4 regions of the Bradyrhizobium sp. 2TAF36 genome follow, and region 1 is predicted to be linked to each of the others. Evidence: predicted binding sites of a transcription regulator. Region 1 holds the regulator's gene; each other region holds the start of a gene.
The links. Region 1 encodes PhoB, which activates phosphate uptake and scavenging genes when phosphate is short. Its sites were predicted from a motif close to TGTCATNNANCTGTCAT; they were not measured.

Region 1 (8,126 bases):
CCGACCTCCTTCGGCGGCGCCGACAAATGCATGCTGATGACCTTCCACGACCAGACGCCGCTGCGCCGGGTCGAGGAGATGCGCGCAGACTTCGTCGCCAATGCCAGCCACGAGCTGCGCACGCCGCTCGCCGCGCTGTCGGGTTTCATCGACACGCTTCAGGGCCAGGCCAAGGACGATCCCAAGGCACGCGAGCGGTTCCTCGGCATCATGCACAACCAGGCGACCCGGATGGCGCGCCTGATCGACGATCTGCTCTCGCTGTCGCGGGTCGAGCTGTCGGCCCATGTGCGGCCCGACACCCTGGTCGACCTGCTGCCGATCATCTTCCAGGTTGCCGACGGGCTCGAGCCGCTGGCGCGGGAGCGCCAGGTCGAGGTCGAAACCCATCTGCCTGAGACTCCGGTGATGATTGCGGGCGACCGCGAGGAATTGCTTCGCCTGTTCGAGAACCTGATCGAGAACGCGCTCAAATACGGGGCGTCGGGCGGACGTGTCATCGTGTCGCTGGCCGCCGCGGCAGCCACTGATGGAACTCAGGAAATCCGGGTCATGGTCCGTGATTTCGGACCCGGCATCGCGCCCGAGCACCTGCCGCGACTGACCGAGCGGTTCTACCGGGTCGACGTCGGTGACAGCCGCTCGCAGGGCGGGACGGGGCTCGGATTATCGCTGGTGAAACATATTCTTAACCGCCATCGCGGCCGGCTTTTGATCGAGAGCGTGCCCAAGCAGGGCGCCGTTTTCACGGCCTGTTTTCCCCAGGCGAAGACCGCGGCTCCAACCTGATATTCAAGCGATTTCAATCGCTTGGCCGTGTCATCCAGCTGTCACGAAACCTTCGTAAAAGCACAGCCGACCGCTCCTAAAGGGGCGGCACGGGGAGCGCGATCGGGCGCGGATGGCGCTTCGCTCCCCTGTATGGAGACCACCATGAATTTCATCAAAACTATCGTCGCTGCCGGCTTGGTCGCCGCATCGGCGACGGCGGCGTTTGCCGCCGATATCACGGGTGCCGGTGCGACGTTCCCGTTCCCGATCTATTCCAAGTGGGCTGACGCCTACAAGAAGGAGACCGGCAACGGTCTGAACTACCAGTCGATCGGCTCCGGCGGCGGCATCAAGCAGATCCAGGCCAAGACCGTGACCTTCGGCGCCAGCGACGCGCCGCTCAAGGCCGAGCAGCTCGAAAAGGACGGCCTCGTCCAGTGGCCGATGGTGATGGGCGCCATCGTTCCGGTCGTGAACATCGAGGGCTTGAAGCCCGGCGAGCTGGTGTTCGACGGCGAGACCCTGGCCAGCATCTATCTCGGCAAGATCACCAAGTGGGACGACGCCGCGATCAAGAAGCTCAATCCGAACGTGAAGCTGCCGTCGGACGCGATCACCGTGGTCCGCCGCTCGGATGGTTCGGGCACCACCTTCAACTTCACCAACTATCTCGCCAAGGCCAGCGCGGACTGGAAGAGCAAGGTCGGCGAGGGCACGGCGGTCGAGTGGCCGGTCGGCGTCGGCGCCAAGGGCAACGAAGGCGTGTCGGGCAACATCAGCCAGACCAAGAACTCGATCGGCTACGTCGAGTACGCCTATGCCAAGCAGAACAAGCTGACCTACACCGGTCTCGTCAACAAGGCCGGCAAGCCGGTGCAGCCGACGGTCGAAGCCTTCCAGGCCGCGGCTTCCAACGCCGACTGGGCCAAGGCTCCCGGCTACTACGTCATCCTGACCGACCAGCCCGGCGACAAGTCCTGGCCGATCACGGCGGCGACCTTCATCCTCATGCACAAGGATGCCACCGACAAGGCAGCCTCGCAGGAAGCCATCAAGTTCTTCCGCTGGGCCTTCAAGAGCGGCGGCAAGGCGGCTGAAGAGCTCGACTACATCCCGATGCCGGACCCGGTCGTCCAGCTGATCGAGAAGACCTGGGCTGCCGAGATCAAGAGCTAAGCGCTCTGTGTCCCGGACTGGGCGCCGGGATCTCACAAGACCTCCGCTCCGGATCGGCCTCGCGCCGCATCCGGAGCGCAAGACCAACAACAAGACCGACAACAAGCGTATATCAAACGGGCACAGGGGATCGGCGTGGCAGAGATGGCCGTTCAGAGCGATGTAATCGACGACGCCGGACCGTATGACCGCGCCAAGGCCTTGGGCGCCTTCAAGCTCGGCGACCTCACCTTCTACTGGATCACGCGGCTGTCCGCGATCTCGGTGCTCCTCATCCTCGGTGGCATCATCATCTCGCTGATCGTCGGCGCGTTCCCGGCGATGAAGGAATACGGCTTCGCCTTCCTGTGGACGCAGCGCTGGGCGCCGTCGGCAGATCCGCCCGTGCTCGGCGCGCTCGGCCCGATCTACGGCACGCTCATCACCTCCTTCATCGCGATGGCGATCGCCATTCCGGTCGGTCTCGGCATTGCGATCTTTCTGACCGAGCTCTGCCCGCAATGGGCGCGCCGCCCGATCGGCATGGCGATCGAGCTGCTCGCCGGCATTCCCTCGATCATCTACGGCATGTGGGGCTTCTTCGTGCTCGGCCCGTTCCTGGCCAACACGTTCCAGCCCTTCATGATCAAGATCTTCGACGGCGTCCCCGTGCTGGGCGCGATCTTCGCAGGCCCGCCGTCCTATCTCAGCCTGTTCAACGCGGCGCTGATCCTCGCCATCATGGTGCTGCCCTTCATCACCTCGATCTCGGTCGACGTGTTCAAGACGGTGCCGCCGGTGCTCAAGGAAGCCGCCTACGGCGTCGGCTGCACCACCTGGGAAGTCGTGCGCAGCGTGGTGATCCCCTACACCCGCGTAGGCGTCATCGGCGGTGTCATGCTGGCGCTCGGCCGCGCGCTCGGCGAGACCATGGCGGTGACCTTCATCATCGGCAACTCGTTCCGCATCTCGTCGTCGATCTTCGCCCCGGGCACCACGATCTCGGCGGCGATCGCATCGGAGTTCGCCGAGAGCGACGGCCTGCACCAGTCGGGCCTGATCCTGCTCGGCCTGCTGCTGTTCGTGCTGACATTCTTCGTGCTCGCGGCTGCACGGTTGATGCTGATGCGTCTTGAAAAGAAGGCGGGGAAGTAACATGAACCCGATCTACGCACGCCGCCGCCGCATGGACATCGTCATCCGTGTGCTCTGCCTGGCTGCCGCTGCCTTCGGCGTCACATGGCTCGCGCTGATCCTGATGACGCTGCTCTACAACGGCATTGCCGGCCTGAACCTGGAGCTCTTCGTTGCGGACACGCCGCCTCCGGGCTCGACCGAGGGCGGCCTGCGCAACGCCATCGTGGGTTCGATCATCATGACCGTGCTCGGCGTCGGCATCGGCGCGCCGCTCGGTCTGTTCGCCGGCACCTATCTCGCCGAGTACGGCCGCAACGACCGCCTGACCTCGGTGATCCGCTTCATCAACGACATCCTGCTGTCGGCGCCCTCGATCATCATCGGCCTGTTCATCTATGGTGCGGTGGTGGTGCCGATGCGCGGCTTCTCGGCGATTGCCGGCTGCCTCGCGCTTGCGGTGATCGTCATCCCGGTGGTGCTGCGCACGACCGAGGACATGCTGCTGCTGGTGCCGAACGCACTGCGTGAGGCGGCCTCGGCGCTCGGCGTGCCGCGCTCGCTGGTGATCAAGCGCATCGCCTATCGCGCGGCGCGCTCGGGCCTCATCACCGGCGTGATGCTGGCCACCGCCCGCGTCGCCGGCGAGACCGCGCCGCTGCTCTTCACCGCGCTGTCGAACCAGTTCTTCAGCCTGGGTCTGAACAAGACGATGGCGAACCTGCCGGTCACCATCAACAATTTCGTGCAGAGCCCCTACGCCTACTGGAAGCAGCTCGCCTGGAGCGGCGCGCTGCTCATCACCCTGACCGTTCTTGCCCTGAATATTGGCGCGCGCATTCTGAGCGCCGAGAGGACCGCAAAATGAGTGATCTTTCCGTATCGATGAGCGCGGCCGGTGGTTTGCCCCAGGCGCCGGTGCTGCCCGAAGCTCCGGCCAAGGTGACGGTGCGCAACCTCAATTTCTACTACGGCGAGCACCACGCGCTGAAGAACATCAATCTGGCGCTCGGCACCAACCGCGTCACGGCGTTCATCGGCCCGTCGGGCTGCGGCAAGTCGACCCTGCTGCGCATCTTCAATCGGATGTACGACCTCTATCCGGGCCAGCGCGTCACCGGTCAGCTCATGCTCGACCAGACCAACGTCCTCGACCCCAAGCTGGACCTCAATCTGCTGCGCGCCCGCGTCGGCATGGTGTTCCAGAAGCCGACGCCGTTCCCGATGACGATCTACGAGAACATCGCCTTCGGCATCCGCCTTTACGAGAAGATCTCGAAGTCCGAGATGGACGACCGCGTCGAGAAGGCGCTGCGCGGCGGCGCGCTGTGGAACGAGGTCAAGGACAAGCTCAACGCCTCCGGCCTGTCGCTCTCCGGCGGCCAGCAGCAGCGCCTCTGCATCGCCCGCACGGTCGCGGTGCGGCCCGAGGTGATCTTGTTCGACGAGCCCTGCTCGGCGCTCGACCCGATCTCGACCGCCAAGGTCGAGGAGCTGATCCAGGAGCTGTCCGAGAACTACACGATCGCGATCGTCACCCACAACATGCAGCAGGCGGCGCGCGTCTCCGACAAGACCGCCTTCATGTATCTCGGCGAGCTGATCGAGTTCGACGACACCAGCAAGATCTTCACGTCGCCGACCGACCGGCGCACGCAGGATTACATCACCGGCCGGTTCGGCTGAGGAGACGGAACATGGGTTCTGAACATACCGCAAAGGCCTTCGACACCGACCTCCAGGAGCTCACGCGCCTGGTCGCCGAGATGGGCGGCATCGCCGAGCGCATGATCGTCGATTCCGTCGACGCGCTGATCCGCCGCGACGTCGCGCTCGGCCAGCGCGTCGTGACCATCGACGCCGAGCTCGACGCGCTCCAGAAGAAGATCGAGGAGCGCGCCGTTCTCACCATCGCGCGCCGCCAGCCGATGGCGGTGGATCTGCGCGAGATCGTCGGCGCCATGCGCGTCGCGACCGATCTCGAGCGGATCGGCGACCTCGCCAAGAACATGGGCAAGCGCGTCGCGGCGCTGGAGACGGATTTCCATCCGCTCAAGCTGTTCCGCGGTCTGGAGCACATGACCGACCTCGTGCAGCAACAGGTCAAGTCGGTGCTGGACGCCTATGCCGCGCACGATCTGCCGGCGGCGATGGCGGTGTGGAAGGGCGACGAGGAAGTCGACGCCATCTGCACCTCGCTGTTCCGCGAGCTCCTCACCTACATGATGGAGGATCCGCGCAACATCTCGTTCTGCATCCATCTGATGTTCTGCGCCAAGAACATCGAGCGCATCGGTGACCACGCCACCAACATCGCCGAGACCGTGTTCTACATGATCGAGGGCCAGGCGATCACCGACAAGCGGCCGAAGGGCGACATGACGACCTTCGCCACGACGGTCCCGAACACTTAAGGAGCGACGAACACCATGGGCGCACGCATTATGGTGGTTGAGGACGAGGAAGCTCTCACCGAGCTTCTCCGCTACAACCTCGAAGGCGACGGCTATGACGTCGAGACGGTGATGCGCGGCGACGACGCCGACACCCGCCTCAAGGAGCACATCCCCGATTTGATCGTGCTCGACTGGATGTTGCCGGGCCTCTCCGGCATCGAGCTGTGCCGGCGGCTGCGCACCCGGCCCGAGACCAAGCAGCTCCCGATCATCATGCTCACCGCGCGCGGCGAGGAGAGCGAGCGGGTGCGGGGCCTTGCGACCGGCGCCGACGACTACATCGTCAAGCCGTTCTCGGTGCCGGAGCTGCTGGCACGCGTGAAGGGCCTGCTCAGGCGCGCCAGCCCCGAGCGGCTCGCCACGGTGCTCGCCTATGGCGACATCGAGCTTGACCGCGACAAGCGTCGCGTGGCGCGTTCGGGCCGGCCGATCGATCTCGGCCCGACCGAATATCGCCTGCTGGAGTTCTTCCTGGAGCATCCCGGCCGCGTATTCTCGCGCGAGCAGCTGCTCGACAGTGTCTGGGGCCGTGACATCTACATCGACGAGCGCACTGTCGACGTCCATATCGGCCGCCTGCGCAAGCTGCTCAATCTCGGCCGCGAGCAGGACCCGATCCGCACCGTCCGCGGTGCGGGCTACGCACTGGACGATCGCTTTGCGAAGGCGGAGCAGGCGTAAGCTTGGTGAGCTGCGGCCGCACCCTCGGTGTCGTCCCGGACAAGCGTAAGCGCAGGTCCGGGACACCCACAGCGAGTGGTTATTGTGTGAAAAGGTAACTCCGAGTCCCCGTAGCCACATCTTGCGGTGGTTAAGGGTCCCGGATCTGCGCGCGCTTGAGGCGCGCTTGTCCGGGACGACATCGGATTTGTTGAGCCGCCATCGTGTGACGGCTCCTTTCCGAGCTCAGAACGACCTCAGCGCGGACCCGGCTTCACCGGCGCGCGCCGGCGATCGGCCGCGGGCTGATACGCCACGCGCGAGTGCTGGGCGCAGTAGGGCAGGCCGGAGAGCGCCTTGCCGCCGCAGAAGAAGAAATCCGGGCTCGAGGGATCGCCGACCGGCCAGTGGCAGGTCGCCTCGTTCAGCTCCAGCAGCGACAGCCGCTGGCTCATCGGCACGACGTTGTCGTAGGTGACCGGTTCGGCCTCGACCTCGACTTCGAAGGCCTGCGCCAGCGCGGTGTTGCCGCGTGCGATCGGGCGGGTCACCCGCATCATGTGCTGGGCGGGGCGCGCCTTGCGCGGCCGCGGCGCTGCCGATGAAGGGCTCTTGGCGCGGCCCGACAGGCCGAGCCGGTGCACTTTGCCGATTACGGCATTGCGGGTCACATTGCCGAGTTCAGCGGCGATCTGGCTGGCCGAAAGTCCGGCCTCCCAGAGCTTTTTCAGCTGCTCGACGCGATCATCCGACCAGGTCAAAACGGTCATTGCACCCTTTCCTTCGCCGGCGCTTGCCATCCTGGCGGCCGCACGGCGAATGCCTAAGCTTCGAAAAACCCGTGCCGCCAGAATCCCTTAAGGCTCGCCGGGCGCACCAGATGCGCCCGAACGCTTACGCCGGTACATGAGGACTTAGAGGATCAGAACTGCTGCACGAGATGTCGTATCTGACAAGCCAAACGCTACAATATGGCGTGACTCACGCGCAAGAGTCCGCCGACTCGCTTCCACATGTTCCGTGGCGGAAATACGCAAAATCGCCACCGCAAGACTACGGATTCTGCGTTTCGCGAGGCTTTCCGGGCGGCATTGACACCGGTTTCACCAAGCATAAGATAGTCACACGTGCCGCCCTTAAAAGGCGGCACGTTTCGTTTTCCGGGCCGGTCAATGGTGCGTTGCGCAATGCACGCTCACACCGTCCGCAACATTCAAGTGATCGTCATGACTAACAGCGCAGCGCCGCATTTGCTCCCCGTTTTCGCCAGGTCCGACCTCGGTTTCGAGCGCGGTGAAGGCTGCTGGCTGATTGCGACCAATGGCGATCGCTATCTCGATTTCACCTCGGGCGTGGCGGTGAATGCGCTCGGCCATGCTCATCCTGCGTTGGTCAAGGCGTTGCAGGAGCAGGCCACCAAACTCTGGCACATGTCGAACCTGTTCCAGAGCCCGGACGGCGAGAAGCTCGCCGCGCGTCTGTGCAACGAAAGCTTCGCGGACTTCGTGTTCTTCTGCAATTCCGGCGCCGAAGCGCTGGAAGGTGTGATCAAGCTGGTCCGCCATCATCACTTCTCCAAGGGTCATCCGGAACGTTACCGCATCATCACCTTCGAAGGCGCCTTCCACGGCCGCACGCTGGCAACGCTCGCCGCGACCGGTTCGGCAAAATATCTCGAAGGGTTTGGCCCGCCGATGGACGGCTTCGACCAGGTCCCGCATGGCGATATCGAAGCCGTCAAGAAGGCGATCGGTCCGCAGACCGCCGGCATCCTGATCGAACCGATCCAGGGCGAGGGCGGCGTGCGTTCGGCAACGCCCGCCTTCCTGAGGGCGTTGCGCCAGCTCTGCGATGAGAAGGGCCTGCTGCTCGCGTTCGACGAGGTGCAGACTGGCATGGGCCGCACCGGCGATCTGTTCGCGCATCGCCGCACCGGCGTCACGCCTGACG
Region 2 (8,126 bases), on a different contig from region 1:
GAAATACGAGTGGGGCAAGGAGGTCGCGCCGGGCATCACCTCGATCGCGACGCCCGGCCATACGCCGGGTCATACCTCGTTCGCGGTGGCCTCCGGCGACAAGAAGGTGCTGATCCAGTCTGACGTCACCAACATTCCGGAGTTCTTCCTGCGCAATCCGGATTGGCACGTGGCGTTCGACAACGACGGCGCGATGGCGCAGGCGACGCGCCACAAATTCTACGACATGGCGGCAGCCGAGAAGGCGACCGTGATCGGCTTCCACTTCACCTTCCCCTCGGTGGGGCATGTCGAGAAGGACGGCGCGAAATACCGCCTGATCCCGTCGGCCTGGAATCCGACGATCTGAACCGAGCCAGGGGTTTGCGAGAAACGTCAGGCCGCCTTCGGGCGGCCTGATTGTTTTTGGATCGTAGCGACCATCTGCTTTCGAGAAACTCAGCGTTTCCAAACAAAACCGGTTCATGCACTTGCATCCATCGACCCGGATCGCTTAAGTGCCGCCCCGGAACTTCCGCTCAAGCCCCCAAGGACAATCCATGGCCTACAACATCGTCGTGATCGCCGGCAGCCTGCGCAAGGACAGCTTCTCGCTGAAGGTCGCCAACGCGCTCGCAAAGCTCGCGCCGGCCTCGCTCAAGCTCGAGGTCATCACGCTGGCAGGCATCTCGTTCTTCAACCAGGACCTCGAGGGCGCGCCGCCCGCGGACTGGCTGGCCTTCCGCGAGAAGCTGCAGAAGTCGGACGGCGTCATTTTCGTCACCCCCGAATACAACCGCGCCATCCCGGGTGTGCTGAAGAACGCCATCGACGTCGCCTCGCGCCCCTACGGCAAGAGCTCGTTCAACGGCAAGCCGGTCGGCATCATCTCGAACTCGCCGGGCCCGCTCGGCGGCGTCAGCGCCGCCAAGACGCTGCAGAACATCCTGCCGGGCATTGCCGGACCGATCCTGCAGCAGCCGGAGATCTATCTGAACGCGGTCGGCGATGCCTTCGATGCGGAGGGGAACCTGACCAAGGAATCTCTGAAGCCCGTCCTCCAGGCCTATATCGACGCGTTTGCTGCGCACGTGGCCAAACACCACGGCTGACGTCTTTCTTCGTCATGGCCGGGCTTGTCCCGGCCATCCACGTCTTGGCTCGTGGTGACGAAAAACGTGGATGCCCGGCACAAGGCCGAGCATGACGGCTGGGGGTAGGGACTGGAACGCGAAGGGGGAAGCGATTAGCACTCCCTTAACCAACCTGCCGCATCTTCCCAAGATGGTCTCCCGCGCGCGCCTGAAATCGATCCTGACCGGCCTTGCCCTCTATGCGATGGCGGCCGCTATCGTCGGCTATTTCGGCGTCAACGCCTACACCGGCAAATACGGCCTCAACGCCCGTCAGGAACTCGACCAGGAGATCATCGCGCTGACGAGCGAGCTGGCCCAGCTCAAGCGCGAGCGCGCGAAGAGCGAGCAGCGGGTGTCGCTGCTGCGGACGTCGCGGATCGATCCTGACATGCTGGACGAGCGGGCGCGCTATCAGCTCGACTATGTCAATCCACACGATCTCGTTCGGATGATCCCGGCGAAGTAGCGTTTGCCGCTGCATTCGAAACCGGCATCGAAAGCCGCTGCCGAAATCCGACAATCGTGTAGCAATTCTACCGAAAGTCTTAGGCTTGGAACCGGGCTGCCGCCTTGACGGCAACGCAGCAACGGCCCCATGGCTTCTGCCGCCGTCTGCCTGAGTTGACGCAGATCAACCGGGCCATGCCGGCGCAGCCTAGACTGCCACCCGGAGGAAACAGTGATGAATGGGCCAATGTCCCGGCATCACGCGGCCCGCGTCGAGGCCGCCATTGCGTCAGGCCAGGCCGCGCGCTCCGCGCTGGTGGCCTCATGGCGCCGTTCGTCCCGATTGCATCATCTCGATCCCGCCGGTCGTAGCGCGCCGATGCGGCTGAGCGATGTCGAGTTGCGGCAGGCGCGCGAGCGCGTCGCGCCGCTGCTCGCCGCCGCGCAAGGCGCGATGGACCGGCTCTATCAGGCGGTCGGCGCGAGCGGCTGCTGCGTGCTGCTCGCCGACGGCGCGGGCGTGCCGGTCGACCGCCGCGGCACAGCGGTGGACGATGCGACGTTCCAATCCTGGGGCCTGTGGACCGGCGCGCTCTGGAGCGAGGATCATGAAGGCACCAACGGCATCGGCACCTGCGTCGTCGAGCAGCGCCCGCTGACGATCGACCGCGACCAGCATTTCTTCACCCGCAACACGCTTCTGAGCTGCACCGCCGTTCCGATCTACGACCACGAGGCGGCGTTTGCGGGCGTGCTCGACGTCTCCTCCTGCCGCGCCGACCGGACCGATACGTTTTCCAATCTGATCGCGCTCGCGGCAGGTGAGGCGGCGAGGCGCATCGAGGCCGATCTGTTTCGCCGCGCCTTCGCCCATGCCCGCATTGTGCTGACGCAAGGCGCGGACGGCCAGGCCGGCGGCCTCGTCGCGGTCGATGCAGATGATCTCGTGATCGGCGCGACCCGGTCCGCGCGGGTGGGACTCGGGATTGCGCCCGGCCGTCCCTTGCAGCCGGTGCCCGCGGCTAACCTCCTCGGCGGCGAACCCGCGCATGACCATCTTGCCGGCGGCCAGCGCGCGGTGTTGCAGCGGGCGCTGCTGCGCGCGGACGGCAATGTTTCGGCCGCCGCCAAGGCCCTCGGCATCAGCCGTGCCACGCTGCACAGGAAGCTCAAGCGGTTCGAGCTGAAGCACTGAGGGCCCTTGCCTTGCCCACGACTGTCGCAGAACTGCGACAGGTTACCCCGGCCATCGCTGACGCCCGGGCTGACAGGAAAACGCTCCCGCGACATCGTTGGCGCAAGTCGTGAACACGCGACGAATTGCGCAAACAGCAAACATCGGGAGTGATCAATGAACAAGGTGGAATTCCTCGGCGTCACCCAGGTTCCGTTCGCCGAACGCTATGACAATTTCATCGGCGGCAAATTCGTCGCGCCAATCTCCGGCAAGTACTTTGACAACGCCTCGCCGGTGAACGGCCAGATCGTCTGCAAGATCGCGCGTTCCGATGCGCAGGATGTCGAGGCCGCCCTCGATGCGGCGCACGCCGCCAAGGCCGCCTGGGGACGCACCAGCGTCGCCGAGCGCGCCGCGATCCTGAACCGGATCGCCGACCGGATGGAAGAGAATCTGGAGCGCCTTGCGGTTGCGGAGACCTGGGACAACGGTAAGCCGATCCGCGAGACCCGCGCTGCCGACCTGCCACTCGCGATCGATCATTTTCGCTATTTCGCCGGCGTGGTGCGCGCACAGGAAGGCTCGATCGGCGAGATCGACCACGACACCATCGCCTATCATTTCCACGAACCGCTCGGCGTGGTCGGCCAGATCATCCCCTGGAACTTCCCGCTGCTGATGGCATGCTGGAAGCTCGCGCCGGCGCTTGCCGCCGGCAATTGCGTCGTGCTCAAGCCGGCCGAGCAGACGCCGGCCTCGATCATGGTCTGGGCCGAGATCATCGGCGATCTCCTGCCGCCCGGTGTCCTCAACATCGTCAACGGCTTTGGCCTCGAGGCCGGCAAGCCGCTCGCCTCCAGCCCGCGGATCGCGAAAATCGCCTTCACCGGCGAGACCTCCACGGGCCGGCTGATCATGCAATATGCCAGCCAGAACCTGATCCCGGTCACGCTGGAGCTCGGCGGCAAGTCGCCGAACATCTTCTTCAACGACGTCACCGCCGAGGACGACGACTTCTTCGACAAGGCGATCGAAGGCTTTGTGATGTTCGCGCTGAACCAGGGCGAGGTCTGCACCTGTCCGAGCCGGGCGCTGGTCCACGCCGATATCTATGACCGCTTCATGGAGCGGGCGCTGAAGCGCGTCGCCGCGATCAAGCAGGGCGACCCGCGTGCGGCCGACACCATGATCGGCGCGCAGGCATCTAGCGAAAAGCTCGCCAAGATCCTCTCCTATATCGACATCGGCAAGCAGGAGGGCGCCAAGGTGCTGGCCGGCGGCGGTCGTGCCGAGCTCGGCGGCGATCTTTCCGGCGGCTTCTACGTCCAGCCGACGGTGTTCGAGGGCCACAACAAGATGCGAATCTTCCAGGAGGAGATCTTTGGTCCCGTCGTCTCGGTCACGACCTTCAAGACCGATGACGAAGCGCTCGCGATCGCCAACGACACGCTCTATGGCCTGGGAGCCGGCGTCTGGAGTCGCGATGCCAACCGCTGCTACCGCTTCGGCCGGGCCATCCAGGCCGGACGGGTCTGGACCAACTGCTACCATGCGTATCCTGCGCATGCCGCGTTCGGCGGCTACAAGCAGTCGGGCGTCGGTCGCGAGACCCACAAGATGATGCTCGATCACTACCAGCAGACCAAGAATCTGCTGGTCAGCTACAGCCCGAAGAAGCTTGGCTTCTTCTGATCGGGCAAGATCTGATTGGGCAAGATCTGATGGGGCAAGATCTGATCGGGCAGGAGAGGGCGGCGCAATCTTGCGCTGCCCTCTCCGTCGTCATCCGTCTGTCAGAGTCTTGAGACAAGACGACAGAGCCGACCGTATCCGGTTCGGCGCCCGCGGCATTCGAAGCGATGCCGGGCAAAGACGGAGGCTTGGTGATGCGGAACAGTCGTTCAGGACGGACAATGGGTGTCGCAGCGATGCTGTTCGGCGCGGCGGTGCTGCCGCTGTCGATGGCCTTTGCACAGTCCGGCGCGGCGCCAGCTGGCGCCAAGCCCTTCCTGACCGTCGATGGAAAGGCGCCACTGGTCCTTGGACATCGCGGCCTGCCGGGCCTGGTACCTGAAGAGACCGAGGCGTCGTACGACCTCGCCGCGGCGCTCGGGACCGATGCGCTCGAAGAGGATTTGCACCTGACCAAGGATTGCGTTCTGGTCGTGCGTCATAACCCCTGGCTGAGCGACAACACCAACATTGCCGAGGTGGCGAAGACCAATGCGGCCGTCGCCGCCCGCAAGCGAACCGTGCCCGGTGTGCGCGTCAAGGCCCCGTCGGCCACCGGCGTGCCTGCCGACTACCTGACGGATCTGAGCGATCCGGCCGATCCCAAATCGGTGCTGAAGTCGCTGATCGTCGACGGCGAGGATCATACCAACGACTGGTCGATCAGCGATTTCACCATGGCCGAGCTGAAGCAATGGATCGGCGGCACCACCTATGACGCGGCCAACGAGCGGCCGAAAGTCTTCAACGGCAAGCTCCCGATCATCAGCTTCCAGGACGTCATCGACATCGCCAAGGTCAAGAGCAAGGAGACCGGGCGGTCCATCCTCGTCTATCCCGAAACCAAGAACCCGACCTGGAACAATGCCCAGGCGATCGCCAATGGCTGCGGCGCGGCCGGCAGCCGTCCGCTCGAGGATGCCCTGATCAAGATCATCAGGGATAACGGCCTCAACACCAAGGACGCTCCCATCCTGGTCCAGAGCTTCGAACCCGGCAGCCTGAAATATATGCGCAGCCACGGCCTCCAGACGCGGCAGGTCCAACTCGTCGACGGCAACGGAATCGACTTCAAAACCGGCAAGGTTCTCCTCAACAACATCACGAATTCGCGCCCGTTCGACTGGACGGTTGCAGGCGATGCGCGCCTGTACGATGCGATGCTGACGGCCGAGGGGCTTGCCGAGATCAAGACCTACGCCGACGGCATCGGCCCGTGGAAGGCCTATATCGTTCCGCTCAAGATCGCGCCGTGGAAGGACGCAAATGCCGACGGCACGCCCTACAAGGGATCGACGCCGGAGGCTTCGACCCAGGACGCGACCAGCCTTGTCGCGGACGCGCACAAGCTCGGTCTTTTCGTGCATGTCTTCACGTTTCGGAACGAGAAGAAATATCTTGCCGCCGACTATCGCGGCGACCCGAGCCTTGAATATCTCAAATTCTACCGGCTCGGCGTCGATGGGGTCTTCAGCGACTTCACGCACACCGGCGTTGCCGCCCGTGCGGCGTATTTGCGCGAGTTGGGCTGGTAAGGCTGGCACGGCGAATCGGACGCGCGTGGGATTTCGGATACAAAACGGCGCGTCCGATTTCTCTGCGTTGGCTGCCCACGTTCCCTTCGCTGACCGGTGAGCTAAAGTTGCCCGATCGGCGGCAAAGGTTTTGCAAAGTTTCGGCCACGTTGCAGTGCGGCATAATGAAAGTCGCGCCATGCCGCCGCGGTCCTTTCCAAGGGCGTTTGACTTGGGTTAGAGAGGGCTGAAGTTTTCTCTGACCCGGAATTCCCATGGCCGCACCCAAGAAAGCCGCCGCAAGCACTCCACAGGACAAGACCGACGGCGGTTCGCCCCCGGAATTCACCAGAGAGCAGGAGCTCAAAGCGCTCCGCGACATGCTCCTGATCCGGCGGTTCGAGGAAAAGGCCGGCCAGCTCTACGGCATGGGCGCGATCGGCGGCTTCTGCCACCTCTATATCGGCCAGGAAGCCGTGGTGGTCGGCATGCAGATGGCCCTGAAGCAGGGCGATCAGGTCATCACCGGCTATCGCGATCACGGTCATATGCTTGCCACCGGCATGGAGGCCAACGGCGTCATGGCCGAGCTCACCGGCCGGCGCGGTGGCTATTCCAAGGGCAAGGGCGGCTCCATGCACATGTTCAGCAAGGAGAAGCACTTCTACGGCGGCCACGGCATCGTCGGCGCCCAGGTCTCGCTCGGCACGGGTCTGGCCTTCGCCAACCACTATCGTGGTAACGACAATGTCAGCGTCACCTATTTCGGCGACGGCGCGGCCAACCAGGGCCAGGTCTATGAGAGCTTCAACATGGCGGAGCTCTGGAAGCTGCCGGTGATCTACGTCATCGAGAACAACCGCTACGCCATGGGCACCTCGGTGTCGCGCGCTTCGGCGCAGCAGGATTTCTCCAAGCGCGGTGCGTCCTTCAACATCCCCGGGATGCAGGTCGACGGCATGGACGTCCGCGCCGTGAAGGCCGCGGGCGAGGAGGCGGCGGCCTGGTGCCGTGCCGGCAAGGGCCCCTTCATCCTGGAGATGCAGACCTACCGCTATCGCGGCCACTCGATGTCCGACCCCGCAAAGTACAGAACGCGCGAAGAGGTCGAAAAAGTCCGCCACGACCAGGACCCGATCGAGCAGGTGCGCAACCGCCTGCTCGCGGCCAAGGTGAGCGAGGCCGATCTCAAGGCGATCGACGCCGAGGTCCGCGACATCGTCAATGCGTCCGCCGACTTCGCCCAGCATGATCCCGAGCCGGATGCCGCCGAGCTCTGGACCGACATTTATCGCTGAACGCGCGCAAGCTTTCTTTTGGAGTCGATATGCCAATTCAAGTGCTGATGCCCGCGTTGTCGCCCACGATGGAGAAGGGCAACCTTGCCAAGTGGCTGAAGAAAGAGGGCGAGACGATCAAGTCCGGCGACGTCATCGCCGAGATCGAGACCGACAAGGCGACCATGGAGGTCGAGGCGACCGATGAAGGTACGCTCGGCAAGATCCTGATCCCCGAGGGCACCGCCGACGTTGCCGTCAACACGCCGATCGCGACCATCCTCGCCGATGGCGAGACGGCCGCCGATCTCGCCAAGGCGCCGGCCGCGCCCGCGCCGAGCGTCGCGCAGGAAGTCGCCGAATCCCGCTCGCCGGTCGGCGAAGGCAAGCCGATGATCTCGGCGCCGAAGGCTGCGGCTGCCCCTCAGGTCGTTGCCGAGCCCGATCCGGAAGTGCCCGCCGGCACCGCGATGGTGACGCAGACTATCCGCGAGGCGTTGCGCGATGCCATGGCCGAAGAAATGCGCCGCGACGCCGACGTCTTCGTGATGGGCGAGGAAGTCGCTGAATATCAGGGCGCCTACAAGGTGACCCAGGGCCTGTTGCAGGAATTTGGCGCCAAGCGCGTCATCGACACGCCGATCACCGAGCACGGCTTTGCCGGCATCGGCGTCGGCGCTGCCATGACCGGGCTGAAGCCGATCGTCGAGTTCATGACCTTCAACTTCGCCATGCAGGCGATCGACCAGATCATCAACTCAGCGGCCAAGACGCTCTACATGTCCGGCGGTCAGATGGGCTGCTCGATCGTGTTCCGCGGCCCGAACGGCGCCGCCGCGCGCGTCGCCGCCCAGCACAGCCAGGA
Region 3 (8,126 bases), on a different contig from region 1:
CTCGCTCTCGGCGCGCGCCGGCCATTCGGCCTGCATGGCCACGGCGAGATGGTGCTGGGCAGGCGCGGCCAGCACCGCACATTCGGGGATATGGGTATCCTCAGGCAAATGCACGACGACGCGCTTTCCGCCGATGCGCGCGGCGATGCGGTCGATCAGCGCGGCGAGCTCGTCATTGTCATGGACATGGGCGTCGAGATCGCGCTGCTCCTGCACCACGATCTCGGTGCGGCTCGCCGACAGCCGCACCATGTCGAAACCAAAGCCGGGATCCAGCGGATCGGCGAGCGCATCGAGACGTTCGCGAAACAGCCGGTCGATGACTTTGCTTTGCGTCACCGGCCGCCCGGTCTCGACCATGATCGCGCGCACCACGCCGTCGGTACGAAAGAAGGCGGCTTCCAGGCGCCGCGCGCCCTTGCCCTGCTTCTCCATGGACGCGATCAGCGTGTCGGCGAGCCGCGACAGCGTCAGCGCGATCATGGTGTCGGTGGCGATCGGTTCGGCAAAGCGCTTCTCCACGATATAATCCGGCAGCGGTTTGCGCGGATTGATCGGGGCATCGCCATGCCCCTGCGCATGCGCGAGCAGCGTGGAGAACCGCGCGCCGAACCGCGCCGTGATCTCATGCGGCTCGCGCGAGGCGACATCGCCGATGGTTTTCAGGCCGGCGCGGCGCAGACCAGTGGTGATGGCCTCGCCCGCACCAAGCGCGGATACCGGCAGCCGGCTGATCGCCGCCGCCTCCCCGCCATCGGCGACGATGGTGCCGGAGGCCTGCCGCGTCAGCGTGCGCGCACAGACCGAGGTGCCGGCGATCGCCGCGCTGACGGCAAAACCCTGACGGGCGAGCGCGCGGACGAAGGTCTGCAACAACGCAGCCTCGCCGCCGAACAGATGCGCGCAGCCGGTGATGTCCAGAAACAGCCCGTACGGCGGATCGAGCGCCACCAGCGGCGTGAAGCGGTCGCACCAGTCGGCGACGTCGCTGAGCGTCTTCGCATCGGCCACGACATCGGCGTCGAACACTTTCAAGTCCGGACACATCGCCCGTGCATTGGCCAGGGGCTGGCCGATGTGCAAGCCGAGGCGCTCGGCGGCTTCGTCCAGCGCATGGATCACCAGCGCATTGTTGTCCTTGATGACAACGATGCTCGGATCATTGGTCTTACCCAGCGCGCCGAAGAACCGCTGAATCCGATCGATGGGCAGGCGCGGCAGCCACAGGCTGAGGATACGTCGACGGTTCAGAGAACTGGCACTCATCACATTTCCATTCCATGATCCACCGGCCGCACGGGCCATGACGATTGCGCAAGAGTTCGGCATCGAAGCGCGGCGCGCCCCAGGAGCTCCATGCCGGGCCCGGCGGCGAATGCGCCGCGCGCAACATCCACCGCGTCTCCGCGGTCGAGGGCAGCGGCTGCGCGGCCATCCGCAACATCAGGCCGGTGACACCGGAGCCTTGCGCGGCCAGTGTCAGCTTGCGGCTCGCCACGAGATCGAACTGCCGCGTCTCACCCCAGAGCTCGAGCACAACGGCGCCAAGCGCGTCGCAGGCGAGCGCATCGGCCGAGGTCCGCAACGCGCTCTCGACATCGGCGGCGCGCACCATCACCACGCGGCGCGGATCGAGACCGATCTCGGCAAGCCCGCTCATCGACAGCGCGCCGGTCTCGAGTTCCGAAAAATCCTGCCGCACCCACAGCAGCGGCCGGCGCCGCGAGACACGCCCCGCAAGCCCCATGACAAAACCCGTCGCGGCGGTTCCCTGCCGGCCCTCGCAAAACACCTCGTGGATCACCGCGCGCGCGAGCCCGCCCTTCAGCGCGCTGTCGACCTCGTCGTGGCCGAGCGCGACGCGATCGTGCTGATGCACGACCTCCGCCGTCTCGATGCGCTCGATCTGGCCGCGCAAGGTCGCAAGCGCGTTCATCCGTGCGCCGCTCATATACGCCGCTCCTTCAGAGGTGATTGCCGAGGTTCTCAAAAATAAGAACCTACGGCTGGCTCATTTGTTCATGATATGTTCTAATATAAAGCTAACAGCGGCCGGGGAGTCAATCGAATTGGTGCTCATCCGGATTCGTAAGCTGAATCAAAGGGATTCCACGATGGACGTACAACGCAAGCTGGAGATTCTGGCTGATGCCGCCAAATACGACGCGTCGTGCGCCTCCAGCGGCACCGAGAAGCGGGATTCCAGCGATGGCAAGGGCATGGGCTCGACCGCGCCGGGCATGGGCATCTGCCATTCCTACGCGCCGGACGGACGCTGCATCTCGCTGCTCAAAGTGCTCCTGACCAACGCCTGCAATTACGACTGCCTTTATTGCGTCAACCGCGCCTCCTCCAACGTGCCGCGTGCCCGCTTCACCATCGACGAAGTGGTCAAGCTCACGCTCGACTTCTACCGGCGCAATTACATCGAGGGCCTGTTTCTCTCCTCCGGCATCATCCGCAGCCCCGACTACACCATGGAGCAGGTGGTCAGCGTCGCGCGCAAACTGCGCGAGGAGCATCACTTCCGCGGCTACATCCATCTCAAGACCATTCCCGAGGCCGACGACGCGCTGATCGCGGAAGCCGGCAAATATGCAGATCGCCTCTCCATCAACATCGAGATGCCTGAGGAGACGAGCCTGCAGCAATACGCACCGGAAAAGGATGTGCGCGCGATCCGCCGCACCATGGGCCGGCTGCGGCTGAAGCTCGACGAGGCCGAGGAAAACCGCAGCACAAAGACGAAGGCCAGGCCGCAGCGCTTCGCGCCCGCCGGACAGAGCACACAGATGATCGTCGGCGCCGACGCGGCCTCTGATCACACCATCCTGCACACCAGCTCCAATCTCTATGGCTCCTACCGGCTGCGGCGCGTCTATTACTCCGCCTTCAGCCCGATCCCCGATGCCAGCCGCGCTTTGCCTCTGGTACAGCCGCCGCTGCTGCGCGAGCACCGGCTTTACCAGGCCGACTGGCTGATGCGGTTCTACGGTTTCGACGTTGCGGAGATCGTTGACGACAGCGCGATGCTGCCGCTCGACATCGATCCGAAGCTCGCCTGGGCGCTGCGCCATCGCGACCGCTTCCCGCTCGACGTCAACCGCGCCAGCCGCGAGGAGCTGTTGCGCGTGCCGGGCTTCGGCACCAAGGCGGTCGAACGCATCATCGCGACGCGGCGCGCCACCACGATCCGCCTCTCCGATCTCGCGCGGCTGCATGTGCCCCGCAACAAGGCGCTGCCATTCATCGTCCTCAGCGATCACCGGCCCGCGCCGCATCGCCTCGACGAGGCGCGGCTGATCGAACGGTTCAAGCCGAAGGCAACACAATTGGGGTTTGGCTTCTGATGCAGTACATCACCCTCGACACCGAAACCGATTTCGACGGCTGGCGCAAAGCCGCGCGTAGCCTCGTGCTGCATCATGTGCAGCCAACCGATGTCACCTGGACCGTACAAGGCGGCGAAGCCGAGCTGTTTGCACCGCCCTCCCCGTCTCCGATATTTGAGGTGAACGACAGCACCTTTAACGTCTCGGCAAAATTCGTCGATCTCGCCAAGGCCGCGATCCTGCATCGCGACGGCGAGCGCTTTGCGATCCTCTATCGCCTGCTCTGGCGATTGAAGGACAATCACGATCTCATCGAGGTCGCGACCAATCCTGATGTCGCGCAAGTCACCGCCATGGCAAGAGCAGTCCATCGCGACGAGCACAAGATGCATGCCTTCGTGCGCTTCCGCGAGATCGGCCGCGAGCGCGCGGCGCATTACGTCGCCTGGTTCGAGCCGGAGCATTACATCGTCGAGCTTGCCGCGCCGTTCTTTGCCAAGCGCTTCGCCGACATGCCATGGTCGATCCTGACACCCGATCTGTGTGCGCATTGGGATGGCCACGCGCTCTCGTTCACGTCGGGCGTGAGCAAGAGCGAAGCACCCGGCGAAGACCGGCTCGAGGAAACCTGGCGGCGCTACTACGCCAGCATCTTCAACCCGGCGCGGCTGAAGGTGAAGGCGATGCAGACGGAGATGCCGAAGAAATACTGGAGGAACCTGCCCGAGGCGTCGATCATTAAGCCCTTGATCGAGGACGCCGAGCGCATGACCGGCGCCATGATCGCCAATGCCGCAACCGATCCGCACAAGCCCCAGAAGCGGCCGGAGGCTCCGATGCCACGCAAGCTGGCTGCCGACGATCTCGAAGCGCTCCGCGAGGAGGCCGCGCACTGCCGCGCCTGCCCGCTCTACAAGGACGCGACGCAGACCGTGTTCGGCGAGGGCCCGAAAGACGCGACCATCATGCTGGTCGGCGAGCAGCCCGGCGACAAGGAAGACCTCGCCGGCCACCCCTTCATCGGCCCGGCCGGCCAGATGCTCGACCGTGCGCTTCAGGAAGCCGGCGTCGACCGCAACAAGGTCTACGTCACCAACGCGGTCAAGCACTTCAAATTCGTGCCGCGCGGAAAGATCCGTCTGCACCAGAAGCCGGCGACGCCGGAGATCCGGGCGTGCCGGCAATGGTACGAGCGGGAAGTTTCGGCAATCCAGCCCGAGCTCATCGTGGCAATGGGCGCCACCGCCGCGCAGAGCGTGTTCGGCAAGATCACCCCGATCGGCAAGACCCGTGGCCGGCTCATAGATATGCCCGAGGGACGCAAGGCACTGGTGACGGTGCACCCGTCCTATCTGTTGCGGCTGCCTGATCCGGAAGCCAAAGTGCTGGAATATCAGCGCTTTGTCGAAGACCTGAAGATTGCCGCCAGTTTGCAGAAGAAAGCCCCACGCGCCGCCTAAATACTGGCGAATACTGGTGGGAAAGCGACTTTAGGACGCAGTTGTCATCCAGCCTTCAAATCCATCGCGGACAATAGCCCCTTCAAATTAGTTAAGGGGCGTCCAAAAATGACAGACGTTGCATTCGACCGTGCGGTAGGCGATCCGACGCCCGTCCAGCCGGCTTCCAGGCCAAATCTCGACAAGGGTTTTAACCCGCTCACGATGATCCTGTTCTTCGGCATCCTTGCCGCAGGCCTGCTGTTCGTTGCCTACAGCATCTATGTCGACGTCAACGCGACCGGCACGAAGGTGACGACCTTCCTGCCCTACATCCTCTTGTTCGTCGCGCTGCTGATCGCGCTCGGCTTCGAATTCGTCAACGGCTTCCACGACACCGCCAACGCGGTGGCGACCGTGATCTACACCCATTCGCTGCCGGCTGAATTCGCGGTGATGTGGTCGGGCTTCTTCAACTTCCTCGGCGTGCTGCTGTCCTCCGGCGCGGTCGCGTTCGGCATCGTCTCGCTGCTGCCGGTCGAGCTGATCCTCCAGGTCGGCTCCAGCGCCGGCTTCGCCATGGTGTTCGCACTCTTGATCGCCGCGATCATCTGGAACCTCGGTACCTGGTATTTCGGCCTGCCCGCCTCCTCCTCGCACACGCTGATCGGCTCGATCATCGGCGTCGGCATCGCCAATGCCGTCATGCGCGGCCGCGACGGCACCTCGGGCGTCGACTGGAGCAAGGCCACCGAGATCGGCTACGCGCTGCTGCTGTCGCCGCTGTTCGGTTTCATCTGCGCCGCCGTGCTGCTGCTGCTGCTCAAGTTCATCGTGCGCAACCCTGCGCTCTATGCCGCGCCCGAAGGCAACAAGGCGCCGCCGCTCTGGATCCGCGGCCTGCTGATCGCAACCTGCACCGGCGTCAGCTTCGCCCACGGCTCGAACGACGGCCAGAAGGGCATGGGCCTGATCATGCTGATCCTGATCGGCACCGTGCCGACCGCTTACGCGCTCAACCGCGCGCTGCCGGAGAGCCAGGTCGCCCAGTTCCAGAAGGTCTCGGAGGCCGCCTCCAAGGTGATCGCGGCCAAGGGCGCCGGTCACTCGATCATCGGCGATCCTCGTCCTGCGGTGACGCAGTACATCACCTCGCACCACATCAGCGAAGGCACCTACCCCTCGCTGTCGGTGCTGGTGAAGGATGTCGGCGACCAGGTCGCGAAGTACGGCTCGCTCAACAAGGTACCGGCGGAAGTGGTCGGCAACACCCGTAACGACATGTACCTGACCTCGGAAGCGATCCGCTTCCTGATGAAGGACAAGGAAAACGACCTCAACAAGGAAGAGGTCGCGACCTTGAACGCCTACAAGGGCGGCCTCGATAGCGCCACGAAGTTCATCCCGACCTGGGTGAAGGTCGCCGTCGCCATCGTGCTCGGCCTCGGCACCATGGTCGGCTGGAAGCGCATCGTCGTCACCGTCGGTGAGAAGATCGGCAAGACCCATCTCACCTACGCACAGGGCGCCTCCGCCGAGCTGGTCGCCGCCGCCACGATCGGCGCCGCCGACGTGTTCGGCCTGCCGGTCTCGACCACCCACGTGCTGTCGTCGGGTGTCGCCGGCACCATGGCCGCGAACGGCTCGGGCCTGCAGATGGCGACCATCCGCAACCTGCTGATGGCCTGGGTGCTGACGCTGCCCTGCGCGATCGCGCTGTCGGCCACGCTGTATGTGATCTTCTCGCGGATCTTCTGAAGCCGATCACGCGCCTCAAAGACAAAGGGCCCGTGCGATGCACGGGCCCTTTTCGTTTGTGGTTCGGGGGGCGGCGTTAAGACGCCGCGAGCGATTCCTCGACCAGCTTGACCCAATAGGACGTGCCGAACACGATCGCCTCGTCGTTGAAATTGTAGGCTGGGTGATGCAGGCCGGCGCTGTCGCCGTTGCCGCAGAAGATGAACGCGCCGGGCCGCGCTTCCAGCATGTAGGCGAAATCCTCGCCGCCCATCAGCGGCGGCATCTCGTGCACATTGGCCTCGCCGGCAACGTTCCTGGCGATGCGCCGCGCCACCTCGGTCTCCGCAGCGTGGTTGTTCACGACAGGGTAGTTGCGCTTGTAGTGCAGGTCGATCTTGGCGCCGGTGATCTGCGCCACGCCCGCCACCACCTCGTGCACGCGCTTCTCGACCAGCTTGCGCACCTCCGGCGACAACGTGCGGATGGTGCCCCTCAGCGTTGCGGTCTGCGGAATGACGTTGCGGGCGTTGCCGGCGTGAAATTCGCAGATCGAGATCACGGCCGATTCCAGGGGATCGACGCTGCGGGCGACGATTGACTGCAGCGCGGTGATCACCTGCGCGCCGACCAGCACGGAATCGACGCATTTGTGCGGACGCGCGGCGTGGCCGCCGAGGCCCTCGATCATGATGTCGACCTCGTCGGTCGCCGCCATGATCGGGCCCGGCCGGATTGCGAACGAGCCGATCGGAATGCCCGGGCCGTTGTGCATGCCGTAGACCTGCTCGATGCCGAAACGCTCCATCAGGCCGTCCTTGACCATGGCCGCGCCGCCGGCGCCGCCTTCCTCGGCAGGCTGGAAGATTACGACAGCATCGCCGGCGAAGTTGCGGGTCTCGGCAAGGTAGCGGGCCGCACCGAGCAGCATCGCGGTGTGGCCGTCATGGCCACAGGCGTGCATCTTGCCCGGAGTCTTGGAGGCGTAAGGCAGGTTGGTCTGCTCGTCGACGGGCAGCGCGTCCATGTCGGCACGCATGCCGATCACCTTGAGCCCATCGCCGGCCGGCTTGCTGCCCTTGATCACGCCGACCACGCCGGTCTGCCCGAGGCCGGTCACGACCTCGTCGCAGCCGAACTCGCGCAGCCGGTCCGCAACGAATGCTGCGGTGCGGTGAACGTCGTACAGCAGCTCCGGATGCTGGTGGATGTCCCGGCGCCATGCCTGAATATCGGGTTGGAGGTCGGCGACTCGGTTCACGATGGGCATGGAGGGTCTCAAGCCTTGTTGGGAATACAGGACTGTCTACCATGCAAGCACCAGTCCACCTAACTCCCGTGGATCGAGGGTCCCCTGTGCTCTCGTCATGGCCGGGCCTGTCACCAGCTTGTCTTGGCCATCCACGTCTGACTATTAGGACGGAAAGCGCGTGGATGCCCGGGACGAGCCTGGGCATGACGCATGTTTGGGTGGAAGCAGAATGCCGAGGCGGCTCGAAGGTGAGTTTGACTACATTGTCGTCGGGGCCGGCACGGCCGGCTGCATCATCGCCAACCGCCTCTCGGCCGTATCAGGGAATCGCGTCCTCATTCTCGAAGCCGGCGGCGACGACAACTG
Region 4 (6,090 bases), on a different contig from region 1:
GCTGGAGGAGGCTGATGCCGCCATGTATGTGCGCAAGGCGCACCGGCGGCACGAGCCGCTGATCAGGCTGGTCAGCAACTAGGGCACGATCTTCGCGACAAGCGCGGACCGCGTTGCGCGGAGATCATGCTCAAGCAACAACCCTTACAGCGTGGCCAGATCTTCCGGCACGTTGCCGAATTTGCGCAGCAGCGTGGCGTCGCCGAATTCGCCGGTCATGGGATCGCCGCTGCGGCTGAACGCAACCGCGCCGATATGGCCGGCACCGTGCGCCAGGATCTCGGCGCGCCGCAACGCGGCCGCCGAGCTCTGGCATTCCTCCGCGGCGCCCGCGACAGGCGATCCGTCGGCATCGATCAGGAAGGGCATTGCAACGTAGTAGGTCACATCCGACATGGCGTTGCTCCGATGTTGAACTCAGGCGGCGCTGCTGTTGCTCCGCACCTTGCTGCGTGCGGTCTCGGGAATGCAGCCGGCTGAAATCGCCGCCTGTAATTCTTCCAGCTCTGCTTCCAGATATTCGTTGGCCATGATCAGCGCCTTGATGGTGCTGCGCAGATTGCCGTCGCACATCGCGATCGCCTGGTCGCAGGCCTGTTCATAATGGCTGTTGTCGAGAAGGGCGGTTGCCGACATCTGCGTTGTCCTCGGAGGTTTCCTGGGCGTTTCTTGGGGCGGTGGGATGCCCAAATGTTCCTATTTTGTTCTTTTCGAGTCAAGCGGATTCGGATGCGGCGAGCTGCCACGAAAAGGGCCTCGCGGTTCAGGCGATGATGTCCGGCGTGATCTGGTCTTCGATGAACGCGATACGGTCGCGCAACAACAGCTTGCGCTTCTTCAACCGTTGTAACCGCAACAGGTCGGGGGCAGGCGATTGATGCATCGCATCGATCGCGGCGTCGAGATCTCGGTGTTCTTGCTGCAACCGGGTGAGCTCGGCTTCGAGCTCACGCTCGTCTTCATTGGTCATGTTCGCGGTGGCCGAAAACCCGATGGGCGTGAGATTCAAGGCTGTGGATGCCCTGTGGAAATTATCGTCCTTGCGCGCCGTGATCGCAAGCGATCTCGGGCCGCCGCTCACCGAACTCTCGCAAGATATTTCGACGATTCGTTGCGGCGTTGCGCAAGCACATTGATATCATGGATTTTTCCAGCGTGGTTCCTTACTCACGATTCGTTACATATGAATTTTCAAAAATGACGCTGCGACGACGGATACATATCGACAGAACGAATCGGTGATGTACACTTGTTTGTCCGGATCGAATCCAAGGTTTCCCCCTACCGAGGAGGTTTCGAATGACAATTCAGGCACATCTGGTTGAATTGGAACGGAAGCACAAAACGCTTGAAAACGAATTGCACGAAGCTCTCGTGCACCTTTCAACAGACGACCTGCAAATTGTTGAGTTGAAGCGACGGAAGTTGATGGTCAAGGACCAGATCGAGCGTTTGAAGCACACCGGCGACACGCTCCACTAGTAACCCCTGTAACAGTGTAGAGTTGAACTTACCCTTTCATGCAGGGGTGAGAGCTATTGCGCTCATCCCTGCATGAAGGTGCGCAGCGTGCAAAGTTATTTGCGCGGCGCTTGGAGCCTTTCCGCTCCGATGGAAAATCCCCTAGATGCCTGCGAGCTCGGCGACGTGATCCGCGATCGCGAGCGATGACGTCAGTCCCGGCGATTCGATGCCGAACAGGTTGATCAGGCCTTCGACGCCGTGATCGCGCGGGCCCTGCATCAGAAAATCCTGCGTGGCCACCGCCGGCGGCACGATCTTCGGGCGAATGCCTGAATAGCTCGGCATCAGCGCGCCGTCGGGCAGCGTCGGCCAGTATCTCCGGATCGCCGGATAGAAGCGCTCGGCGCGTGATGGATCGACCTCGTAATTGATCGTCTCGATCCACTCGACGTCGGGGCCGAAGCGTGCCTGCCCGGCCATGTCCAGCGTCAGATGCACGCCGAGCCCGCCTGGCTCGGGCACCGGATAGATCAGGTGCGAGAACGGTGCCCTGGCGTTGCAGCTGAAATAGTTTCCCTTGGCGAGATAGGCCGGCGGAATCCGGTCGATCGGCATGCCGTCGATGTGGCGTGCGACCGTTGTCGCCGAGAGCCCGGCGGCGTTGACGAGCAGGCCGCATTGCAGCGTCATCGGCGCTTCGCCGCCGGCCTCGATCTCGATCACATCGCCGGCTGCCTTGGCGCGGATCAGCGGGGTGTGAAACGCAAAGGCCGCGCCGGCCGCCTCGGCCTCGCCGCGCAGCGAGAGCATGTAGGCGTGGCTGTCGATGATGCCGGTCGATGGCGAGAGCAGCGCGGCATCGCAGGCGAGCGCCGGCTCCAGCGCGCGTGCGGCTTCGCCCGTGAGCAGCTGCATGTCGAGCACGCCATTGGCCTCGGCATGCGCCTTGATCGATTGCAGCTTCTCGGTCTCCTTGGCGCTGGTCGCGACGATCAGCTTGCCGCAGTTCTTGTGCGGGATGCCGCGCTCGCCGCAGTAGCGGTACAGCTCATGCTTGCCGCTGACGCACATGCGCGCCATCCAGCTGCCGGCGCGGTAATAGATCCCGGCATGGATCACCTCGCTGTTGCGCGAGGAGGTGATGGTGCCGATGGCCTCGGCTTCCTCGAGCACGATCACCTCGCGCCCGGCCTGGGCAAGCTTTCGAGCCACCGCGAGCCCGACCACGCCGGCTCCGATGACGACGCAGTCGACCCTATCCATGGTTGTGCAGTGTATCCATTGAAAGCAACGGTGGCATCAGGCCTGAGAACCACGGCACCGGGCCGTTTTCCATTAAGGAAGCATTTATCATGTCAGGGCAATTGCCGTATTTGGCGTCACATTTTTCTGTTGCGCGTACAGGCGTTTACCCGATCCAAACCCGTGAAGCCAGACAATCCGACGTTGAAAGCGCGGGTGGCTGATGGCTGAGAAGAACTGGCACGTGGGCAGCACGCTTCCGATTGCTGTGCAGGCCGTCGTGTGCCTGGGCAGCGCGGTCGCGCCTGCGCGCGCCTTTGCGCTCTCGGACAGCTTCGCGCCGCCAGGCAAGCTCGATCCCAATTTGGTCTGGGAAGCGCTGATCGGCGGCATCGTCGTCTGTGCGTTCCTGGCCGCCATCGCGCTGTGGATCCATTCCTCGCTGCGCCGCACCAAGCGCTTGCAGCTGCGGCGCAACGCCTTCGTCTCCTCCGCCATGAACAATCTCAACCAGGGCGTGGTGATGACGGATGCGCAACGACGCATCATGTTCTGCAACGACCGCTATCTCGAGATCTACGGCCTGGCGCGCTCGGATCTGTGGACCGGGATGACCGGCTACGACATCCTCGAACTCAGGCGCAAGCGCGACGTCCTCGGCGGTGTCTCCGACGATGAGTTCTACGAGAAGGCGGCGAGCCCCAACGGCCTGATCACCGAACTGCCTGATGGCCGCGCCATCCTGGTGAAATATTTCGTGTTGCCGAACGGCGGCTCGGTCGCGACGCATCTGGACGTCAGCGATCAGCGCAAGCTGTCACGGCAGCTCGCCTCCACCAAGCAATTCCTGGAAACCGTGCTGGACCACGTGCCGGCCTGCGTCGCCGCGAAGAACATCGAGGACGGTCGCTACATCTTCGCCAACAGCGCCTATGAACGGTTCTGGGGGTTCTCGCGCGACCACGCCGTCGGCAAGAATGCGCGGGAGCTGTTCGCGCCCATCTCGACGGCCAGCATCGAGGCGGCCGACAAGGCGGCACTGAATTCGCCGGACGGCCAGTTCCGCAATGAATTCGAGGTCGACCGCGCCGGTGAACGGCGCATGGTTGCCTCGATCCGGATCGTGGTCCGCGACGAGAGCAACAAGCCCGAATTCCTGATGCTCGTGTTCGAGGATATCACCGACCGTCGCTCGCTGTCGCAGGAGCTGGAGAGCACGAAGAAGTTCCTGGAGCTTGTGGTCGACAACATTCCGGTGGCGCTGATCGTGGAGCAGGTCAAGGACGGCCGCTACCTGCTCGCCAATCGCAGCGCGGAGACGATCCTCAACCGCCGGCGCGAAGAGGCCACGGGCCTGACCGCCTCCGACATCTTCAATCCCAAGGAAGCCAAGCTGATCATCGCGCGCGACGAGGCCGCGATCAAGAAGCGCGGGATGATTACCGAGGAGCACCCGATCTCCACCAAGGACGGCCTGCGGCTGTTCCTGACCCGGCGGGCGACCGTGCTCAGCGATGCCGGCGAGCCGCAATATCTGATCAAGACCCACGAAGACGTCACCGACCGCCGGCAGACCGAGTCGCGCATGGCGCACATGGCCTATCACGACGGCCTGACCGATTTGCCGAACCGCGCCGCCTTCCTTCAGGCGCTGACCCAGATGATCGAGGCCTGCGAAGGCACCAGCGAGGAGTTCGCCGTGCTCTGCCTCGACCTCGACGGCCTCAAGGAGGTCAACGACGTCTTCGGTCATGCGCTCGGCGACAAGCTCTTGATCGAGGTGGCCCAGCGGCTTCAGGATTCCGCGCGCGGCGGCGTGGTGGCGCGCCTGTCCGGCGACGAGTTCGGCCTCATCATCGACGGCAAGCAGCCGGAGGCGGGCCTTGCGCTGGCGCAGCAGCTCGGCGAGGCCGTTGCCCAGGAATTTCAGATCGACGGCCGGGCGGTCCGCGCCGGCGTCACCACCGGCATGTCGATCTTCCCGCATAATGGTGCCGACGGCGCATCGCTGCTGGCCAATGCCGGCGCGGCGCTGTTCCGCGCCAAGCAGAAGTCGCGCGGCACGATCGGCCTTTACCAGCCGGAGATGGACCAGCAGATCCGCGACCGCCGCGTGCTGCACCAGGACCTGTCGAAAGCGATCAAGAACGGCGAATTGTCGCTCGCGTTCCAGCCGCAGGGCATCGCGCGCCACAGCGTCGCCGAGAGCGAGATTATCGGCTTCGAAGCGCTGGCGCGCTGGCAGCATCCGGTGCGCGGCCAGGTCTCGCCGGCCGAGTTCATCCCGATCGCGGAGGAGAGCGGCCTGATCGTCGAGATGGGCGAGTGGATCCTGCGCGAGGCCTGCCGCGAGGCGGCGTCCTGGCCGAAGCCGCTCCAGGTCGCGGTCAATTTGTCGCCGGCGCAGTTCATGCACGGCGACGTGGTCGGGCTGGTCCATTCAATCCTGATCGAGACGGGCCTGGCACCCGGCCGGCTCGAGCTGGAAATCACCGAGGGGGTGCTGATCGAGGATTTCGACCGCGGCCTCGCCCTGCTGCGCCGGCTGAAGGCACTCGGCGTGCGCATCTCCATGGATGATTTCGGCAGCGGTTACTCTTCGCTGAGCTATCTCCAGGCGTTCCCGTTCGACAAGATCAAGATCGACCGCGCCTTCATCATGAATCTCGGCCGCAACCCGCAATCGGCGGCTATCGTCCGCGCCGTGATCGATCTCGGCCACGGCCTCGAAATGTCGATCATCGCCGAGGGCGTCGAGACCCTCGATCAGCTCGTCTTTCTTGCCAAGGAGGGCTGCGACGGCGTGCAGGGCTACCTGCTCGGCAAGCCGCTGCCGATCGGCAAATATGCCGGCCTCGTCGGCCGCGCCGAGACCATGGAGCTTGCGCTGAAGACCGGCTAGAGCGTTATCGAGCCAAGCGGATACCGGTTCGCGCAAAGAAAACGCGTCAAAACAAGAATCCAAAGCCTCGTTCCGATTTCATCGGAATGGAAATGGCTCTAGTGATGGCGGGCGCTAGCTCCCATTCGACGGCTTCATGGCGGATTACGACCTTGCGATCATCGGCGGTGGCCTGAACGGTGTCAGCCTCGCCCGCGATGCGGCCGGCCGCGGCCTGCGGGTCATTCTGCTGGAGCAGGGCGATCTCGGCGGCGCGGCGTCATCCGCGACGCCACGGCTGATCCATGGCGATCTGTCGGTGCTGGAACGCCGCGGTTTTCGGCGGGTGCGCCGGGCGTTGGCCGAGCGCCGGACGTGGCTTGCCATCGCGCCGCATCTGGTCCGGCCGATGCGCTTCGTGATCCCGGCCCATTCCGAGGAGCGTCCACCCTGGCTGCTGCGCGCCGGCTTATACCTCTATGACGGCCTCACCGGTCGGAGCG

Region 2: the regulator PhoB is predicted to act here: its motif matches at 4,520-4,536, upstream of AB4Z51_RS28375 (glycerophosphodiester phosphodiesterase family protein).
Region 3: the regulator PhoB is predicted to act here: its motif matches at 4,835-4,851, upstream of AB4Z51_RS12415 (inorganic phosphate transporter).
Region 4: the regulator PhoB is predicted to act here: its motif matches at 1,198-1,214, upstream of AB4Z51_RS05040 (YdcH family protein).

Annotation. Positions count from the first base shown of each region.
Region 1 is NZ_JBFRFR010000011.1:46,788-54,913, reverse strand. It holds gene AB4Z51_RS08410 (ATP-binding protein) at 1-789, shown strand, start outside; gene pstS (phosphate ABC transporter substrate-binding protein PstS) at 934-1,947, shown strand; gene pstC (phosphate ABC transporter permease subunit PstC) at 2,092-3,081, shown strand; gene pstA (phosphate ABC transporter permease PstA) at 3,083-3,928, shown strand; gene pstB (phosphate ABC transporter ATP-binding protein PstB) at 3,925-4,746, shown strand; gene phoU (phosphate signaling complex protein PhoU) at 4,758-5,474, shown strand; gene phoB (phosphate regulon transcriptional regulator PhoB) at 5,490-6,197, shown strand; gene AB4Z51_RS08375 (GcrA family cell cycle regulator) at 6,434-6,946, opposite strand; gene AB4Z51_RS08370 (aspartate aminotransferase family protein) at 7,403-8,126, shown strand, end outside.
Region 2 is NZ_JBFRFR010000054.1:4,674-12,799, reverse strand. It holds gene AB4Z51_RS28400 (MBL fold metallo-hydrolase) at 1-349, shown strand, start outside; gene AB4Z51_RS28395 (NADPH-dependent FMN reductase) at 540-1,091, shown strand; gene AB4Z51_RS28390 (FtsB family cell division protein) at 1,264-1,581, shown strand; gene AB4Z51_RS28385 (GAF domain-containing protein) at 1,798-2,757, shown strand; gene adh (aldehyde dehydrogenase) at 2,914-4,431, shown strand; gene AB4Z51_RS28375 (glycerophosphodiester phosphodiesterase family protein) at 4,653-6,005, shown strand; gene pdhA (pyruvate dehydrogenase (acetyl-transferring) E1 component subunit alpha) at 6,260-7,282, shown strand; gene AB4Z51_RS28365 (pyruvate dehydrogenase complex E1 component subunit beta) at 7,312-8,126, shown strand, end outside.
Region 3 is NZ_JBFRFR010000018.1:15,529-23,654, forward strand. It holds gene AB4Z51_RS12395 (Y-family DNA polymerase) at 1-1,266, opposite strand, end outside; gene AB4Z51_RS12400 (ImuA family protein) at 1,169-1,951, opposite strand; gene AB4Z51_RS12405 (putative DNA modification/repair radical SAM protein) at 2,115-3,350, shown strand; gene AB4Z51_RS12410 (UdgX family uracil-DNA binding protein) at 3,350-4,792, shown strand; gene AB4Z51_RS12415 (inorganic phosphate transporter) at 4,901-6,529, shown strand; gene AB4Z51_RS12420 (M20 aminoacylase family protein) at 6,606-7,778, opposite strand; gene AB4Z51_RS12425 (GMC family oxidoreductase) at 7,990-8,126, shown strand, end outside.
Region 4 is NZ_JBFRFR010000007.1:14,962-21,051, reverse strand. It holds gene AB4Z51_RS05060 (GGDEF domain-containing protein) at 1-82, shown strand, start outside; gene AB4Z51_RS05055 (hypothetical protein) at 145-396, opposite strand; gene AB4Z51_RS05050 (hypothetical protein) at 418-636, opposite strand; gene AB4Z51_RS05045 (YdcH family protein) at 764-970, opposite strand; gene AB4Z51_RS05040 (YdcH family protein) at 1,300-1,482, shown strand; gene AB4Z51_RS05035 (NAD(P)/FAD-dependent oxidoreductase) at 1,624-2,727, opposite strand; gene AB4Z51_RS05030 (sensor domain-containing protein) at 2,930-5,608, shown strand; gene AB4Z51_RS05025 (glycerol-3-phosphate dehydrogenase) at 5,745-6,090, shown strand, end outside.